DNA from 2 places in the Paenibacillus sp. LC231 genome. Region 1 is predicted to be linked to the other one. Evidence: riboswitches for the same ligand, from Rfam matches in the RefSeq annotation. Region 1 holds a riboswitch; the other holds the start of a gene.
The links. Region 1 has a riboswitch for S-adenosylmethionine ahead of AK95_RS23810 (methionine ABC transporter ATP-binding protein). Riboswitches for the same ligand answer to the same signal wherever they lie in the genome.
Positions count from the first base shown of each region.

Region 2: it holds a riboswitch for S-adenosylmethionine, as region 1 does, so the genes downstream of both, metA (homoserine O-acetyltransferase MetA) here and AK95_RS23810 (methionine ABC transporter ATP-binding protein) in region 1, are expected to answer to the same signal.

Region 1 is NZ_JFOM01000044.1:40,260-50,179, forward strand. It holds gene AK95_RS23780 (putative polysaccharide biosynthesis protein) at 1-1,206, shown strand, start outside; gene AK95_RS23785 (DUF2515 family protein) at 1,289-2,686, opposite strand; gene AK95_RS23790 (thioredoxin family protein) at 2,825-3,169, shown strand; gene AK95_RS23795 (COX15/CtaA family protein) at 3,413-4,387, shown strand; gene AK95_RS23800 (hypothetical protein) at 4,492-4,689, shown strand; gene AK95_RS23805 (Cthe_2314 family HEPN domain-containing protein) at 4,736-5,455, shown strand; SAM riboswitch class I at 5,577-5,723, shown strand; gene AK95_RS23810 (methionine ABC transporter ATP-binding protein) at 5,831-6,847, shown strand; gene AK95_RS23815 (methionine ABC transporter permease) at 6,847-7,515, shown strand; gene AK95_RS23820 (MetQ/NlpA family ABC transporter substrate-binding protein) at 7,584-8,426, shown strand; gene AK95_RS23825 (SDR family oxidoreductase) at 8,629-9,402, shown strand; gene AK95_RS23830 (NifU family protein) at 9,602-9,847, opposite strand.
Region 2 is NZ_JFOM01000044.1:380,330-390,249, reverse strand. It holds gene mqnC (cyclic dehypoxanthinyl futalosine synthase) at 1-429, opposite strand, end outside; gene AK95_RS25455 (aminotransferase class I/II-fold pyridoxal phosphate-dependent enzyme) at 565-1,785, opposite strand; gene AK95_RS25450 (PLP-dependent transferase) at 1,782-2,966, opposite strand; gene metA (homoserine O-acetyltransferase MetA) at 2,991-3,908, opposite strand; SAM riboswitch class I at 4,043-4,172, opposite strand; gene corA (magnesium/cobalt transporter CorA) at 4,614-5,549, shown strand; gene AK95_RS25435 (HRDC domain-containing protein) at 5,616-6,641, opposite strand; gene AK95_RS25430 (ROK family protein) at 6,826-7,722, opposite strand; gene modB (molybdate ABC transporter permease subunit) at 7,817-8,500, opposite strand; gene modA (molybdate ABC transporter substrate-binding protein) at 8,497-9,303, opposite strand; gene AK95_RS25415 (5'-3' exonuclease) at 9,342-9,920, opposite strand, start outside.

The DNA of each region.
Region 1 (9,920 bases):
ATGCGGGGATACTTCCAGGGACGCAATAATATGGCGGCTGGCGGCATATCTCAGATTATTGAGCAGATTGCACGGGTTGTGACAGCGATCGGTTTGGCCTATGTGCTGCTGCGGATGGGTTACGACGATACCTGGATTGCAGCCGGCGCCTCCTTCGGGGGCGTACTCGGCAGTATCGGAGCATTTGCAGTCATGCTGTACTTCACGGTTAATCTTCGTCGAAGTGATCGTGAGCTCAAGATGCCGGCAGCGGACCGTTCCATTCCGCTTGGCGGGATATACCGGGATATATTCACGTTGTCTATACCGATTGTGCTGTCTTCCCTGGCGGTTCCGGCTGTTTACTTTATTGACAGCTCGATCGTCAAGCCGCTGTTGATCGGACAGATTGGTTTGGAACAGGCGACCGCAGCCCTCGCTGTACTGGGAAATCGGGCGCAGAGCGTCGCGGGGATTCCACCGATTCTAGCCATTGCCCTCAGCACCTCGCTCATTCCGATCATCTCTGCAGCGTTTGCGAAGAAAGATCAGGAGCATCTGGAACAGCAAGTATCGCTGGCTATGCGTATTGCCATTTTAACAGGCATGCCGATGGTGATTGCGCTATGCGTGGCATCCTATTCCATTAATGGTTTGCTGTTTAGTTCCTTGGGCGGCAGTGGGATAATTGGATTTCTGACGTTCGGTACGATTTTCCAAATCACGATGATGACCACAAATTCCATTCTTCTCGGAATTGGCAAGGCCAAGCTCTCGATGATTCACGTGATGGTTGGGGTTGTGGTCAAGCTTGCAGCCAGCTTCCTGCTTGCTCCGTTTTTTGGAATCTACGGGATCATAGGGAGCACGGCGCTCTGTTTCCTTGTCATTACGATACTGAACATAAGATCGATTAAAGGGATTGTATCCTTCTCCATCCTGGGCAAACGCTGGACGGGCTTCGTGCTGACGGTGATTGCTGCCGGGGGAATCGGATATGGCCTGAATCTGGCCGGTATTCAAATGGTCGATGTCATGCCGGCACGGTTGGCATTCCTGCTGACTTGCCTGGTTGTAGGCGTGGGCGTAGTCATTATATATCTTGTCCTGCTGGTGGTGTTTGGCGTATTGCGGCAATCGGAGCTGAGCAGTTACCCGCGCCTTTTGCAGAAGGTGTTCCGTCCGCTTATGAGACTGCAGCCTGCACGTATGCGGGAGCGGGGATAAGACATAGACTAAGTTTCACTTATCGTGTATATAGAACCGAAAAGAGACCTTCCTTGCAGTATCGGGACGGTCTCTTTTCATTTTAATGCGGATGGAACTGATCAGACACATCATGCACGATGGAGGTTTTCTCCAGAGCGGCCCGATGGGCGTGGGTAATATCCGGCAGCAGCGGCCGTAACGGTTTGCGGATATGCCTAAACATCGTCCGGCCCTGAAACCAGTCGTACCGGGGAATCGGCTCGGGGGGTTCATCCTCCCAGATCTCCTCAAGATAAGGGCTGTACAGACGTTGGCCACCCGGGAGCCATTCGGAAGTGATGAGGTCAGATCCCGCGTGGCCATGATTCATGGCTTGCTCAAGGGTCGGCGTAAATAAGGCCGGCCAGTATTCAGCGCGCGATCCTTGGTGCTTGGTGGATCGCGCGAAGGCCAGCACAGCGCGGTAAATCTCCTCATACCCAAACAATAAAGCATACAGCGAACGGCCAGCCTTGATCCGAATGGACAGGTCGTCAAACTTGGGGATGGTAAGTCCGGCCAGCGGCCTGGTTGGGGATAGGGGCTTTGGCCCAGCGCTTTCCCCCGACTCTGTTCGTCGGACTAGACCCAGCGGAAACACGATTTGATTCAACCGGGTCAGCTCATGCATCCGAAAGAAGGGATTCTCCAGAATATGTTGTTGGTAAAAAGGATGTCTCGCCACACGCCCCTCTATATAGTTCTGCTCATTAATGATGAGTGCCACCGTAAGCGGCGAACTGCTCTGATCCTGCCAGAATTGTTCCCAGAACGGTGTCATAAACGACGAAACATGAAAGTGGGGGAGTAAATGAAATAGGGGCTTGCCTTTATTTCGACTGTGTATATAGAGAAGCAGCTGGGGATAGGCGTCCTGGAAGATCAGCGCATTGCAGCGCTCCAGGAAACGGTACAGATTGCTCTTGAATGTCGGATCCGTGAGATCCGACATCAATCCGCCTTTCAGATCGCTCATATTCCACCCGGCATTACGCGATACCATATGGGCCAGGAAGGCCCAATGCAGCTCAGGATGCGATATATAACAGTCCAAATAGGCTTGCGTACGCGTTACGTTGCTCCGGTTGGCTGCGGCTGCGGCCTCCTGAATATGATGAATCAACTGCTGCTCTTCTTGAGATAGCTGAACATCTGCACCTGGTTCATGAATCCGAATATCGCTATACCCTTGCATGGAAGGGAACGACGGAAACCGGGAAACGCTCTGCTGCAGATAGGGATGGGAGGAGAGGATTTCCTTGAGCTTTACGCGAATTCCCCTTACCGCTGCAGGGTCCCATTGCAATTCGTGTCTGCTTGTCCGGAGCTTTAAGGAGAATCGCCATGATGCGATCATCCCCGACCATGATTCTGTCAGGGCCTGCGGAATGGCTGCCGCCCATGACCATACATCATCTTTGCCCTGGCTTTTTTTATTTTTGACTCCGTTCGAGTGCATTCGGGGGTCACCTGCACTTTCTGATGGTTAATCCCTGCCTGTGAACATCATAATGTCAGTATGCTCTAAAATTTGACTTCCACTCAACATTTTGATTCACTAAGGGTGAAGGAACTCGACGTAAAGGGGAGATAATCAATGGAAAAAATCACTTCGGAAGCAGAATTTCAGGTTGCAATCCAGTCTCCGCGACTGACTGTTGCCGTATTTAAAGCAGACTGGTGCGGCGATTGCAAGTTTATCGATCCATTCATGCCGGAGGTTGAGACGAAGTTCTCAAACCAATTGACTCTGGTAGAGGTTGACGTCGATGCTGTCGGTGACGTGAGTCAGCAGCAAAATATTTTGGGTATCCCCAGCTTTGTTGCATACTCCGATGGACGCGAGCTGGTTCGCTATGTTAACAAACTCCGCAAATCGCGCGAGGAAATTGAAGATTTCCTGCAGCGTGCCGTGGACGTATACAGTACGATTCATAAGTAAGAGTGACCATAGCACCGCCGCCTTGATTGATAACTGGCGGCGGTGTTGTTTTACATATGGATAGAAGTAGGGCGATGAAGTCAAGTACCTGGATCATGAAGGTTTTTCTCAAATTTGAACATTTTGTCACAATCGCTCAAGTGACCGTAGCGGCAGAATCAGGTATAATGAAATGTGGACTGTGTACGATGCGATCCTGTAAAGGTTTAAATAGTGAATGATTAGGAGCAGCAGGTGAGATAATTGAATGATAAACAACTAAAATGGCTGAGTTACATAACATGCTTAGTTATGTTCTGCGCGACGTTCGGTGGCATGGTTGTGACAAAGACGGGCTCGGGACTCGGTTGCGGTCAGGAGTGGCCGCTGTGCAACGGTAAATTTGTTCCCGCTTACACGGTATCCTCCATGATTGAATATTCCCACCGGGCGGTTAGCGGAATGGCGGGTTTGGCGGCGCTCGCTTCGCTGATTGCGTTCTGGAAGTACAAGCGGGATCGCCGGGATTTGATGGCTTATGTTATCGGGACCTCGGTATTCGTTATTGTACAGGCGATCATGGGTGCGCTTGCGGTGGTTAAGCCTCAATCGGCTGCGATTATGGCGCTGCATTTTGGCTTCTCGCTGATTGCCTTTGCTAGCTCTGTCATGCTGGCTCTGGGTATGCGGCGGGTAGAACAGGCGAAGGAGCCCCTAGACTTGGAGCGTCTGCCTCGAGTAAGCAAGGGCTTCCGCAATTTAGTATGGGGCACAGCCTTGTACAGTTACATCGTGGTTTATATCGGTGCATTCGTCAGCCATACCGATTCCCGGGAAGGGTGCTCCGGCTGGCCGCTGTGTAACGGGGAAGTGATACCGGAACTGAGCGGAGGGGTAGGCATTGCCTTTATGCACCGCGTGGCGGCGCTTCTGCTGCTGATCGTTGTGGCGGTGATGGGGCATTTTTCATATTGGCGCAACCGCGACAACCGGGAGATCCAGATGCTGGGCATCTCGGCAACCGTGCTCTGTCTGCTGCAGGTGTTCAGCGGCGCCCTCATTATGGCAACGATGCATAACGAGGAGGTTTACGTATTCTCCGCACTGGGACATACCTTGCTGATCTCCGCCTTATTCGGCGTACTGTGTTATTTAAGCGTCAGGGTTTGGCAGCTCAGCAGACCGGTTAAAGCCGAAATGCGGCCGGGTCATAGCAAGCCTCGCGAGAAGATCGTATAAAAAGAAGCAAAAACCATGAAAAAAGATCGAATTCAGACAACATCGTTTATGCAAAGTCCCCGAGCTTGCCTCGAGGGCTTTGTTGTATAGTAAGGGGGGAGCCGATGATAACCAAGCCATCCGCTCGACCTGTCCGATCTCAAGGAGATGGGGGTTGTCTGGTCATTTCGGGGGCATCCTATAAGAACAATCCCCTGGTTACGGATGAACGAATGAAACCGGGATACCCGGATGAGTTATTCCTGCGTGAGGATATCGTGAAAACGATTGATACGCGGTGGAATCCCTATTTTGGCAAATAGCGATCCAAGAACCAAGGTTAATCTGATGACGCGAGGGGGTACTGCCATGCTTCGTATGTTACTTGGGGAACAGCCCCGGCAGAATAACGGCCTGCTTGAGGAAGCCATCGAATCGATGGTCCAAACAACCCGGCTGCTGCAGAAGGAAATGGAGAAAAATCAGGATCCGACGCATGATTTTCGCAAGCTTGAGATTTGGACCCGGGGGTTGATCGTTTCCCTGGATGAGCTGGAACAGAGCTGGAATGCGGCCAGGCATTTCAGTCAATCGATCCAATCGGGTTACATCGATGACATGTCGATTCAGGAGCAAGGGGAATATCAACGGTATGTGTATTTTTACAAAAACGGCTTCATCCGCGTATTCTCGATCCTTGACAAGCTGGGGACGGTGTTGAACGATTTGTATGATCTTCATACCTCCAAGGTGAAGGCACATTTCTCTTATTTTACGGTCCTGCGGCAGTTTAAATTCCTGAAGGCCCACGGAGAGCTGGCCAAAGAGCTGGAGGAGATCAAGGATCGTTACAAAACACCGCTGAACACCCTTCGGAAACGGCGCAATGCCGAAATCCATTACATGAATTCCGAGATGCAGGATGATTTGTGGCAGCGTCATCAAGGACTGTCGGACAAGATCGAGCTGGAGGATATCGGCCAGCACCTGGACGATCTCAAACAGGGTGTTGATATGGTATGCCGGAGTCTGGCGGCCTCTTATAAATATACGAACAAGCTTTGGGCGAAAAATGGAGTCAGGACTTAGGCACAAAATCGCCATGAAATTCCTTTTGACAAAAACCTGAAAAGAATCTATACTAACTATTGCATTCATTAAATGTTATCAAATCAGATCAAATTAATCGGAAAAATTTCATATAGATGTTTTCTTATCGAGAGAGGCGGAGGGACAGGCCCGATGAAGCCCGGCAACCGACTCTAAGCGTGTAATTGCTTAACGCGATGACGCTTGGAGTGACATGGTGCTAATTCCTTCAAAGCTACAGGATATCCTTGGCTTTGACAGATGAGAAAAGGCGTTGACTTTTACGTAAAGAGGGCCCTTTTTGATTCTACAAAAAGAGGCTCTTTTCTTTTGGGTAAATAGATATGAAGCTACGGAAAAAGGAGGATTATCGGATTGATTGAGCTCAAGCAATTGACGAAGCAGTACGGAAAAGCCGGAACTTTAACAACTGCGTTGTCCGAATTGGATTTGTCGATTGAAAAAGGAGAAATTTTCGGAGTGATCGGACACTCCGGTGCAGGTAAAAGTACATTGATCCGTTGTATCAATTTGTTGGAGCGTCCCACCTCGGGCGAGGTGTGGGTGAACGGTAAGAACTTAACGTCGCTTGGCAAGAAACAGCTTCAGGCGGAACGCCGCAAAATCGGCATGATTTTTCAGCACTTTAACCTGTTGTCATCGGCGACGGTGTACGATAACATTGCGTTTCCGCTGCGTCTGATCAAGACGCCGAAGGCCGAACTGGAACGCAAAGTATCCGAGTTATTGGCTTTGGTTGGCCTGGAGGCGCATCGGGACAAATACCCGTCCCAGCTATCAGGGGGCCAGAAGCAGCGGGTGGGCATCGCCAGAGCGCTCGCGAGCGACCCGGAAGTGCTGCTGTGCGACGAAGCGACCTCTGCGCTTGACCCGCAGACTACGGATTCGATCCTGCGCCTGCTGCTGGACATTAACAAAAAGTTTCATCTGACGATCGTGCTGATTACCCATGAAATGCATGTGATTCAGAGCATATGCGACCGGGTCGCCGTCATTCATCAGGGCGGCATCGTGGAGCAAGGGCCGGTAACGGAAGTGTTCCTGAAGCCGAAGCATGAGGTAACCCAGGAATTTATCCGTCAGGAGATGGACAGCGGCGAAGCGCTCCGGCTGGCTATCCAGGGACAGGCAAACGGACCTTCAAGGGCGGTGCAGATTACGTTCCTTGGATCGAAAACGTACGAATCGATTCTGTCCCATACCGTCCATGAGACGGGCGTGAATTTTGCAATTCTGCAGGGCACCATTTCCACGATCAAAGAAACGCCGTATGGCCAGCTCATTGTCCGTTTCGAAGGGGAAGAGCGTGCCATCGAAGATACGATCCGGAAGCTGCTGGAACAAGGATTAGACGTGGAGGTGATTCATTAATGTTCGGACTCGATTTTACCCAGATCGACTGGAAAGAAATATGGACGGCAACCTTGGATACCCTGCGGATGCTGGGGGCATCGGCATTGTTCAGCTTCATTATCGGACTGCCGATTGGCGTGCTGCTCTACATGGCCGCTAGATCCACATCCGGTGTGGTACGCCTCGGTTACTCGATCCTGTCGTTCATTGTGAACATCCTGCGTTCGGTTCCGTTCATTATCCTGATCGTTGCGATGATCCCGATTACCAAATCGCTTGTGGGTGTTTCGTATGGCGTGCTGGGAACCATTCCACCGCTCGTGATCGGCGCGGCGCCCTTCTTCGCCAGACTCGTAGAAACCGCCTTGAATGAGGTGGACAAAGGGGTCATTGAAGCGGCTCATGCCATGGGTTCTTCGACAAGCCAAATCATATGGAGGGTTCTCCTTCCGGAGGCTCGCCCGGGCTTGCTGGCTGGGATGACCATCACGATTGTAACCCTGGTATCGTATACCGCGATGTCCGGTCAAGTCGGCGGCGGCGGTTTGGGCGATTTGGCCATCAAGTATGGATATTACCGTTATGAGACCGAGATCATGATTCTGGCCGTCGTGTTGATGATCGTGCTGGTACAGCTGCTGCAAATGGCAGGGGATCGTCTGGTGCGGCATTTTACAAGAAAATAACGGGATTGATGAGGCTTCAAGGAAGACAACATATAAATAATATATTTTTCGGAGGGAGAGTTTTAGAAATGAAAAAATGGACATTAGCATTGATCAGCTTGACCTTGGTTACGGTGCTGGCTGCATGCGGCAGCAAGCCTGCGGATAACGCGGCTGAGCCAGGGGGAACATCAGGAGGCGGCGCTCAAGAGGCCGTAACCTTGAAAGTAGGCGCTTCGCCTTCACCGCACGCCAAAATTTTGGAGCATATCAAACCGGCACTTGAAAAAGAAGGCGTAAACCTGGAAATTGTGGAATTCACGGATTATGTTCTGCCTAATACGCAAGTGGACTCCAAAGAAATCGACGCGAATTTCTTCCAGCACAAGCCTTACCTGGATAACCAGATCAAAGAGCGCAAGCTGGACCTGGAGTCCGTGATCGCCGTGCACGTGGAGCCGCTAGGTGCGTACTCCAAAACCATTACATCTGTGGATGACCTGAAAGATGGTGCGGTTGTAGCCATTCCGAACGATCCTTCGAATGCGGGCCGTGCATTGACCCTGCTGTCCAAGAATGGCGTCATTAAGCTGGAGGATGAAACCAAGCTTGAAGCTACTGCTAAGGATATCGTGGAAAATCCAAAGAACCTGGAGTTCAAAGAAGTTGAAGCCGCGATGCTGCCGCGTATGCTGGATGAGCTGGATCTGGCTGTCATCAACACGAACTACGCGCTTGAAGCGGGACTGGATCCAACAAAGGATGCGCTCTTTATCGAAGATAAAGAGAACCCTTACGCCAATCTGCTGGTAGCTCGTCCGGACAACAAAGACTCCGACGCCATTCAAAAATTGGCGAAGGCGCTGACTTCCGAGGACGTGAAGGCCTTTATTGAAGAAGAGTACAAAGGTGCTGTCATTCCGGCATTCTAATTCGAGCACCAAGGCTCGATGATGCTGAACATAAGTTTCATCGTATTCGAGAAGAGAGGGCATTATCCAAAAGACCGTAGGTCTTTATGGATAAGCCCTTTCTTTTTTTGTATAATGGGCCCTCTCTGCGGGTTTGCAAGTTGTTAGGCCTTATCAAATCTTTTATACTGAAGGAAGGATATCCATCTGAGGAGGGAAAGCCTTGAAGGGAAAAGTGGCGCTGATTACAGGCAGTGCGACAGGATTGGGGAAAATGACGGCGCTGTCGTTAGCCCGGCAGGGATGTCATTTGGCTATAAATTATGTAAACAGCAAGGATGAAGCGGAAGCGCTCTCCCGCGAAATCGAGGGGTTTGGCGTGAAGTCCATTGCGATTAAAGCCGATATCGCCAGCGAGCGTGAGCTGTATTCATTGGTGGATCAGACGGAGGAGCAGCTGGGAAGCATCGATATCCTGGTGAACAACGCAGGTCCGTTCATTCGGGAACGCCGTCTATTCTCGGAGTACAGCCGCGACGAAATCGTACATATGGTGAATGGCAATTTAACCGGCGTCATGCTGCTGGACCACCGTGTTCTGCCTGCAATGCGGGAGAAAAAGTGGGGACGCATCATCCACTTTGGATTCGGACATGCGGGAGAAGCCCGCGCGTGGCCTCAGCGTTCAGCCTACGCTGCCGCTAAAGTGGGCCTCGTATCCTTTACGAAGACCCTTGCGGTGGAAGAAGCCCCGTATGGAATCACCGTGAACATGATCTGTCCGGGGGATATTCGCGGAGCCAATAAAGAGAAGACCATTGATGAGGTATCGGGCATCCAAGACGGACTGACCCCGCGCGGACGATCGGGAAGCGGGGAGGACGTCGCCAGGGTGATCGAGTATTTATGCCTGGATAAGTCGGATTTCATTACCGGCAATATCATGGATATATCCGGGGGGCTGGATCCGATCCGTCCGTTGATTAAACCGGAATAATCTAAAATCACCCCACAAAGTGGAGTCCATGCTTCGATGCTAATTCCAAATTCTTTATACTTTGCGGGGCTCCCCTAAAACATATCATTGCAGTTAAAGAATTGCTTATGCTCAGCTGAAAACTTATATATTCTTTAATTTCAAAAAAAGAGTCTTGGTTCCACGAGGGAAACCAAGACTCTTTATAGTTAAAGAAGATTTAGAATACTTGAACTACTTCTTGAATGCCTTCTACTTCTTCAACCAGGGCACGTTCGATCCCTGCTTTCAGAGTAATGGTGGAGCTAGGGCAGCTACCGCATGCACCCATCAATTTCAGCTTAACGATGCCGTCTTCAACGTCAACCAGTTCCACGTCACCGCCGTCGCGCTGCAGGAACGGACGAAGTTTATCAAGCACTTCAGCCACTTCATCATATACAGTGGTTTGCGTGTTTTCACTCATCTTGTTCAACTCCTTTCCTCCCTATATTATAGTACATAAACCGGCAAAATAAAATGCCAATCTTAAGGCAGGT
Region 2 (9,920 bases), 340 kb from region 1:
CGCCGGGGAGAAGGAATGCATCGTGATGTTAGGAAACCGCTTCTTAATGTTGCGAAGCAGGTCGGTATAATAATTGAAAGGCAAATCCGGATTGACGCCGCCCTGCATCAGAATTTCAGTACCGTTCACATCCTCGGTTTCCTGAATCTTCTGGAAGATTGTTTCATCGGGCAGTACATAGCCCTCGGAAGAGCCGGGTCTGCGATAAAAAGCGCAAAAACGGCAGAATACATCACATATGTTTGTGTAATTGATATTCCGGCCGATAACAAATGTCGTGATAGGATCCGGATGCAGACGCTTTGTCATCACATCCGCCGCATGACCAATTTTCTCAATCTCATCACTTTCAAAAAGCGTTACGGTATCTTCCAGGTTCAAACGCTCACCGCGTAAAGCTTTATCCAATATACGGTTTACCGCACTCATTCTTGCAGCCTCCCTACTTAGAGCAAAATAACAAATCACCAGCAAAACTTTTTCTATCTCATCCTACCACAATCCGGCATTAAAAACGACATCCCGTCCGTGACAGGATGCCGAATTCTATGATTTGGCAAATCTTTAGTAACTGGCAGCAAAAGCCCGATCCAGATCAGCAATCAGATCGTCCACATCCTCGAGTCCGACCGAGAAACGGAGCAAGCCATCCGTAATTCCGCGTTCATGCCGAACCTTCTCACCCATGGCCGCATGCGACATCATTGTCGGGTACGACAGGATGCTCTCCACGGCTCCCAAGCTGACCGCGACCAGCGGCAGCTTCACATGGTTCAGCACCTGCTTGGCGCGTTCGCCTGAGCCGACGTCAAAGGAGATGACCGCGCCATAACCACTCGATTGCTTCTCATGGACTTCACGTCCCGGATGATTCAAGAGGCCAGGGTAGTACACTTGCTCAATGTCGCTTCTCCCTTGCAGCCATGCCGCCAGCTTGGCCGCGCTTTGCTCGGAGTGGGCCATACGTGTGCTGAGTGTTTTCATTCCGCGCATAAGGAGCCAGGAATCCTGGACCCCAAGGACCGTGCCCAAACCATTTTGCAGCTGCTTCAGTTGGTCTCCCAGCTCCTCGGTTCTGGCTACCGCGAGACCTGCCAGCACATCGCTGTGCCCGCCAAGGAATTTGGTCGCGCTATGGATCACGATATCCACGCCGAACTCAATCGGACGCTGGTAAAACGGCGTCATGAACGTATTATCCAGCAGGGTAAGGAGGCCATGCTCCTTCGCCCAATCCGTCACCGCACCAATGTCGGTAATTTTCAGGGTCGGGTTTGAAGGAGTTTCCATATAGACGGCTTTCGTATTCGGTTTGAGGGCCGCCTTCACCTGATCCAGATCGGTCATGTCCACGAAGGTGCTCTCGATGCCCATACGGCTTAAAATGCTGGTCAGCAAGCGGTAGGTTCCGCCGTACACATCCTCCGTCACGATCATATGATCCCCCGCACTGAGCAGCATGAACGAGCTGGAGATCGCTGCCATACCGGAAGCATAAGCGAAACCGCGTACGCCTCCCTCCAAAAGGGCGATATAATCCTCCAGCGCCTGCCGAGTCGGATTGCCGGAACGGCTGTAATCGTGTTGCGGCGGGTTAAAGATATCTTCATGGTGAAACGTCGAGGCTTGATAGATCGGAACGCTCGAGGCGCCGGTTGCCCGGTCGATTTCCCCGCCGAAATGCAATAGTTTTGTCTCGAAACGCAGTTCTTCCTCGTGTCCCCGTTTAGCAGCTAACTGCTTGGTTTGCGTTTCCAATCCGGATGGACCTTTATCGATGCTCATTCTCCCGTGCTCCCTTCCACTTCAGCCATGGCCGCGCTCAGTGCAGCATCCAAATCCGCGATCAAGTCATCCGCATGCTCGATGCCGACCGAGAACCGGAGCAAACGGTCATCCACGCCGATTGCTTCCCGAATCTCAAGCGGGATGTCCGCATGGGTCTGAACGGCAGGGTATGTCATCAGGGACTCAACGCCCCCCAGGCTTTCAGCGAACGCAATCAGCTTAATGTGCCGCAGCACGGGCTCCACATAACGGGCGTCCTTCACCTTGAAGGAGAAGATGCCCGTGTTGCCGCTGGATTGACGATTCTGGATGTCATGTCCCGGATGGTCCGGCAGGGCAGGATAATACACCTCGCCGATCGCCGGGTGAGTTGTCAAAAACGTTGCCACTGCGGTTGCATTCGTCTCGTGCCGATCCATGCGCAGCGCAAGCGTCTTCATTCCTCTCATCAGCTGATAGGAATCCGTCGGGCTTAACACCGCGCCGATGGAGTTATGAAGGAAAGCGATCTCCTCCGATAGTTCCTTGCCCTTCGTTACGATGATCCCCGCCAGCACATCGTTATGTCCTCCCAAATACTTGGTGGCGCTATGTATAACGATATCCGCCCCAAGCTCGATGGGTCTTTGGAAATACGGAGTAAGCAGCGTATTATCCACGATGCTGATCAGTTGATGATGCCTTGCCCACGTACAGACGGCTTCGATATCCGTAATCATCATCAGCGGATTGGTGGGCGTTTCGATAAATACAGCCTTCGTGTTGGGCCTTCTTGCCCCTTCCAGCGCATCCCGGTCATTCGTGTCCACGTACGTAGCCGTAACGCCGAACTTGGACATAATCCGCTCCAGCAGCCTATACGTCCCACCATACAGATCCAGCGATACAATCAGATGATCCCCTTGACCGAACAAAGCAAAAATCGTCTGAAGGGCTGCCATGCCCGAGCTGCAAGCAAAGCCGGCATCTCCGGATTCCAGCTCGGCGCAGGCGTCCTCCAGTACCGACCGGGTCGGATTTTTCGTACGGGCGTAGTCAAACCCCGTGCTCTGGCCTAATTTGGGATGGCGGTATGCCGTAGCCTGATAAATCGGAAAATTCACGGCTCCGGTTACCGGTTCTTGCACCGAGCCGATCTGTGCCAGCCGGCTCTCTATATTAAAAGGTTTCTTCTCCATCACAAACTCTCCTCCCGTATACGGCTATATTTGCGGACCAATATCGTATGGCGTTTCCTGATATACATAGTAATTGAGCCAATTAGTAAATAATAAGTTTGCATGCGCCCGCCATATGGATGGAGGCGTCCTTGTTGGATCATTATTCGGATAATAGTTGCGCGGCAGTTCGATATCCATGCCCTTGGCAACGTCCCGGTCATACTCCCACTTCAGAGAGTCCGCATCATACTCGGAATGCCCTGTGGCAAAAATCTGCTTTCCATCCCGGCTTGATACCAAATAAATGCCTGCTTCCTCGGATTCGGACAGGATGACCAAATCGTCAATGCCTGTAATGTCTTCGCGCCGAACTTCCGTATGGCGGGAATGCGGAACAAAGAACATTTCGTCAAATCCGCGGAGCAGCTTGGTACATGTTTCATTGATCGTATGTGGAAATACGCCGAAGCATTTTTCCTCAAGGCTGTATTTCGGCACGCCGTAATGATAATAAAGTCCGGCTTGCGATGCCCAGCAGATATGGAGCGTGGAGGTTACATGCGTCTTGGTCCATTCAAAAATTTCAGTAAGCTCATCCCAGTAATTCACTTCTTCAAACTCCAACTGCTCGACCGGAGCGCCTGTAATGATCATGCCGTCAAAACGACGGTTCTTCACTTCTTCAAAGGTTTTGTAAAATGATTTCAGATGCTCAGCCGACGTATTCTTCGAAACGTGCGAACTCGGGTGAAGAAGGACAACATCCACCTGGAGCGGGGAGTTACCGATCAATCGCAGCAGCTGGGTCTCCGTCGTTTCCTTGGTTGGCATCAGGTTCAAAATAGCGATCCGCAATGGGCGGATATCCTGATGAAATGCGTGACTCTCATCCATGACAAAAATGTTTTCTCCAGCCAGAACTTCCTTTGCCGGCAAGGCATCCGGAATTTTAATCGGCATCGTGGCTCACTCCTTCGAAATATGAAATGATACATCCATAAAAAAGCTGTGAGAAAGAGCGTTAGACTGTATAAACGCAAGAAGACCTTTCTCAAAGTAGAGAAAGGTCATCATATACGTATCACAATGCGCCTCTCTCATCTGTCAGACTATACAACGGCTTCAAAGAAGCGTCGTATCTCCTGCAAGAATTAGCACCGTGCGATGTTGCCGCCGGTTGCCGGGTTTCATAGGGCTAGTCCCTCCACCTGCTCTTGATAAGATTTCGCTTTATTCAGTTGTCTTAAATTGTTCGTAATTGATACTTACTTTAAATCATTCCCAATTTTTCGTCAAGAACCTTTTCATAAAGTCCGTCACACTTCACCGAAGGTTTCCATACCCTGTACAAATGGCCCTTGGCTGCACCGGATTTCAACTTGAAAGGTCCTACACCCGGCGTTATACTAGACAAGTGCTGTTTAAAACCGAGTATGAAAGAGGTGACATGGAAGATGGACGGTGACCCGAGCCAGAAACTGGATGCACAAGACGCACAACCGCATAGGATCAAGATCAGCTTACCGGCAGAGGGCGGCGTTATTTTTCATGCGCTTTTTATCGTATTCTAACCTTCCTTGATTATGCCCGTATACCGGTGGGCTGATATCCTGTGCCTTTACTGCTTAACCAAGCAGCTTGTATTTGACAAAGGAGTGATATCAGATGAAAATCCGGTTGGTCGATTCGGGCGTATTTACCCCTATTGATGACATCGAAATGACGCTGACACCTCCGGCCAGCGGCTTCTACTGGCTGGATGCGGACGTGGATGATTTAGCCGAACTGCAGCCCCTCTTCTCCCTGCATGATCTTGCGGTTGAGGATTGCCTCAGCGAAGAGGAGCAGCGTCCCAAAATTGAAATATACGAGAACCACTATTTTATCGTCGTGAACAGCATCCGGTTTGACGACGAAGAGATTTTCCTTCGGGCATTGAATGTTTTCCTGGGCAGACATTTTATTATTACGGTGACCAAGCAAAAGATCCACGAGCTTCGCACCGTTAAACCTCTTCTCTGGGAGGATGAAGTCAGCACGCCTGACCGCTTCCTCTATCTCTTGATCGACCTTGTGACGGACAACTATTTCTCCGTCGGGGACCGCATCGAGGCGCGGATTGAAAAGCTGGAGGAAGACATTCTGATGCATACCAAAAAATCCCACCTCAGCGAGATCATCGGTCTGCGAAGCGAGATTCTTTGGTTGAAAAAGGTGCTTGGACCGCAGAAGGAAGTTATCAATACGCTGAACAAAAAAGATCTCCGGCTGATCGATGACCAGCTGCAAAAATATTTCAGCGATATCTATGAAAATGCCGTGAAAATTTCCGAAACCTTCGAAACTTATCGAGATCTCATGGGGAACCTACGAGAGGCTTACCAATCCAGTATCGCCAATCGGGCCAATGAAATCATGCGCGTGTTTACCGCCATTACAACGATCTTCATTCCACTGACGCTGATTACGGGCATTTACGGCATGAACTTTGACAATATGCCTGAGCTTCACTGGGAATATTCTTATTATGTAGTTATAGGCGTCATGATTTCTGCCGGTGCTCTCATGTTTTATCTGTTCCGTAAGAAAGACTGGATATGAATACTCGAAACCATCAGGACGGATCTCCCTGCCGCAAGGGAATCCGTCCTGTTTCATTACCTGGAATTAGCCTGCGTTCGCTTTACCAGGTTCTTGCCGCCGGAAGCGTATCCTGATCAGGCGCAGCCGCTCATACAGCTCCTCCGTTCCGCCAATCTCTTCTACCTCTCCATTGTGAGCTTGTCCTTCTCCATATACCCGTTGTAATACGGGTTTAAGAAATGTATCGCCCAGCTCCTCAAAAGCCTTCCATACCGTCGCCTGCTCGGTAGCCGTCATCGTATTCAGCTCAACCTCCAGCAGCTGCTCCGTATCATAACCTTCCTTCTCAAGACCTTCCAATTCCTCAACCAAATCTCGACGAGTTAACGAAGTGCGTTCTTCCAGCTCGGTCAGCGAAGCTCCCTCGGCTATGCCAAGCAGCATCGTACGGCGAATTCGGAAGCGGTCCAGCTCTTGCTTGTATCGCTGCTCCTTCTGCTTATACAGCCAGGACAAGAACACCTCTTCCTGCAGCTGCTTATCAACCCAATCCAGTGGAAAGGTTGTGGTTCGCTCGATTTTCGTCGTGATCTCCAGCCACTCCGCCCCATGCTCTGAAGACTTGCTGATCCCGATTCCCGGAAGCTGCAGCAGCTCTTCCTCATTCTGGGGGATGAAGGCGCTAATCATGCGCAGCACCCGATTGCTGGCAATGAAATAAGGTGCTTTTCTTCCGGAGGCCGCCTTTCTTCTGCGCCAGGCACACAGCTCCGTGTACAGCTCCTCCGAGCCATACAGCTCACTGTAGCACTGCAGCTTCTGCACACCAAGATTCTTTCCTCCAGTCTCTCCCGGTTCGTGGAATACCCCCTCCACAAGCGGCCGGAACCCCTCTCCAAGCTTCTTCGCTAATTGATGTCGGTACACGCATAATAACTCATTCCACGAACTTCCTTCATACCACTCATCATCGGATACTTCGCCGTCCGGTTCCATGTTCCGCCAACCGAGCCGCCATCCTCCCTCTTCCTCACCGATCCAGACTTGAGCAGAACGGAGGTGACCTGACTCATCCGCTCCGCTCATCTGATTCATGAATACAATTTGCATCCCTCGAATACCTCCCGTTTACGCATTCAGCACAACGATGGAACAACGCAAAAAAGCACCTCTCCTCCGCCGCAGCGACAAAGAAAGGTGCTTCCCGTTCCATACATTATACTGTTGAATTCATAATACCATAATCTGTAATAGAATGAAACCCATTTTTGCTCACTCTATATAAGAATAGAAGTTAAGCTTGACCGCTCTTGGCCTCATCTACTGCCAGCTTGGCCAACGCCAATGCACCGCAGAGACCCGCATTATCGCCGAGCATCGGCGGAACGATGAATTGATCAATCCCGTCATGAAGGCTTGGATGCTGTACATATCCGGCCAGCAGCTCCTGAAGCTTCGTGCGGATCAGCGGGAACAGCTGCTCCTGCTTCATAACGCCTCCGCCCATCACGATCCGCTGAGGGGACAAGATGAGGACATAATTCATCAGCGCTTGAGCGAGATAATAAGCTTCCATCTCCCAAGCCGGATGATCCGGCGTCAATTCCACGCCGGGAACACCCCAGCGTTTGCCAAGGGACGGTCCGGCAGCAAGCCCCTCCAAACAGTCTGCATGATAAGGGCAGGTCCCTTCATATTTGTCATCCGGATGACGGCGGACGTAAATATGCCCCATCTCCGGATGGGACAAGCCGTGAATCAGTTCGCCGGATACCACGGCGCCTGCCCCTACTCCCGTTCCGATGGTGATGTAAAGACAGCTGTCCAGTCCCTGGGCCGCCCCCCACGTATATTCTCCAAGAGCCGCTCCGTTTACATCCGTATCGAATCCGATCGGAACGTCAAAACGCTCTTCCAATGCTTTGACGATATTGTAATTGCTCCAATGCGGCTTCGGCGTCGTTGTAATGCAGCCATAGGTCGGGCTGCCTTTCACCGGGTCAATCGGTCCGAACGAACCGACTCCGATCGCCTCTATATCCTTATCAGCAAAAAAGTTAAAGACGTTTGCCATGGTTTCTTCAGGGGTTGTCGTCGGAAAGCTCACTCGCTCCACAACCGTTCCATCCTCTGTACCCACGCCGCAAACGAACTTGGTTCCTCCTGCTTCAATTGCTCCAAGTAAACTCATGCTTCTTCCATCCTCTCCACGATGTGCTGTGCCTTGTTCTCTATTTGGTTGCTAACAAGCTCTATTCGAAGCATATGTAAACATTGTGCTCCCGTCAAGTCGGCCTGCCTCTTTCTCTGCTTCTGCCCGTTCCAGACGCGGCCAGTAACAGCCATGAGAACAAAATAATGACCGCCGTCCACGCCCACGCCAGCCCGCTCTCGCCATTGCTTACTGCAACGTAAATCGCCGTGGGCAGCGTTTGCGTAACGCCCGGTATATTGCCTGCAACCATCCAGGTTGCCCCAAATTCCCCTAAACCTCTGGCAAAGGCCAGTATGAACGCCGAAATTCCCGCCCTGCGAACAAGCGGCAGCGTAATCCAGCGAAGGACCTGCCATTCGCCGGCGCCAGCCGATCGCGCCGAATCCTCAAGCTCCGGGTCCACGGACTCAAAGCCCACCCGCATGCTCTGATACACCAGCGGAAACGAGACCACAATAGCCGCTATGACCGCGGCTCCCCAGCTAAAAATGATGGGTCTGGCAAACAGCCATTCAGCAGCTGAACCTATCCAGCTGTTTCTGCCCAGCATGACAAGCAGAAGAAAGCCAACCACCGTAGGCGGAAGCACGAGCGGAAGCATCAGCAGCGTTTCTACCGCCGTCTTGCCGACAAACGAGCGCCGGGACATCCAGCGTGCTGCTGCTGCTCCCAGTATAAATGCAATGATGCTGGACAGCAGTGATGTTTTTATCGACAGCCATACCGGCATCCAGAACATTTCGGTCGTGGTCACGGCGATGCCTCCGCTACCTCAAATCCAGCCTCCGTGAAGATATCCCTGATCTCGGGCTTCCGCATAAATTCGAGAAGAGCCTCAGCCTCCTGCGGATGCTTGGCATTACCGGGAACCGCTGCAGGATATTCGATCGGTTGGTGCTTGTCCGGATTGACCTCAAGCGCAAGCGTTGCCTTGGCGGAACTCTTCAGATCGGTTTTGTACACAAAACCGGCGTCCGCATTCCCCGACTCTACATAAGCCAGAACTTGCGTCACGTCCTTGGCATACACCGCCTTGGATTCGACATCATCCCAAAGGCCTTCATTCTGAAGAGCCTCCTTGGCATATTCTCCGGCCGGTACCGTATCCGGCTGCCCGATAGCCAGAACGCGCACCTCGGGTTTTAATAGATCCGGTAATTGCTTCACGTTCTGTTTGCCGACAGGCTCAATCAGCACCAATGCATTTCGAAACATCAACTGAACCGCATCGGATTGCACGATCCCCTTCTCGACCAATCGATCCATCGGCTCCGTTGCTGCGGATATAAACAAATCTACGGGCGCCCCTTGCTCAAGCTGTTGTCCAAGAGAGCCCGAACCACCGAAATTATAACGCAGCGTAACATTCGGAAACTCCGCTTCAAATCGACGTCCGGTCTCTTCCAGACTGGATTTGAGGCTTGCTGCTGCCGAAACCATAACTTCCACCTTCTTCTCGGCCCCCGAGGGCTGTTTAGAGGTATCGGTTGAAGGAGTCTGGTCGGAGGCGCATGCCGATACAAGAAGCAGCAATGCCCCGAGCAGTAATCCGGTCAAGATTGATTTTCTTCCGAAATTAAACCGTCTCCGCATGACTAGGAAACCACCGCCACCCCAAAAAGATGACCGAGGCTCTTCATCTCAAGCTCCTCCAGTTTGGTTAATGCACGTTCGTGATCCACGCTTAAGCGGCACAGATCCAATTCGCACTCCATGGGAACCTCGCAATGGATTTCGGCCAAAGCCCGGGACAGATGCAGCATTTCCAGATCCGCCTCGATCTTGGTGCGGACCCCTTTGGTCAGTGAATCAAGATTCGCAAGAATGCCTTCCACCGATTCATACTCCTGAATCAACTTGACTGCCGTTTTCTCGCCAATCCCGCGTACGCCCGGATAATTATCGCTCGTATCTCCCATCAGGCCTTTCACATCGATAACCTGTCTTGGAGAAAGTCCTTTTTCCGCGTACAACGTTTCCGGGGTATAGTGCATATAATTGCCGTGTCCCTTTTTCATAATAATGACGGAAGTCGAATCGTTTACGAGCTGAAGCAGATCGTGGTCCCCCGACAGGATCTTTACATTCATGCTGTCCCCGTACCGTCTGGCCAGCGTGCCGATGCAATCATCGGCCTCATAGCCCACGACGCCCAGGTTCGGAATTCCCAGACA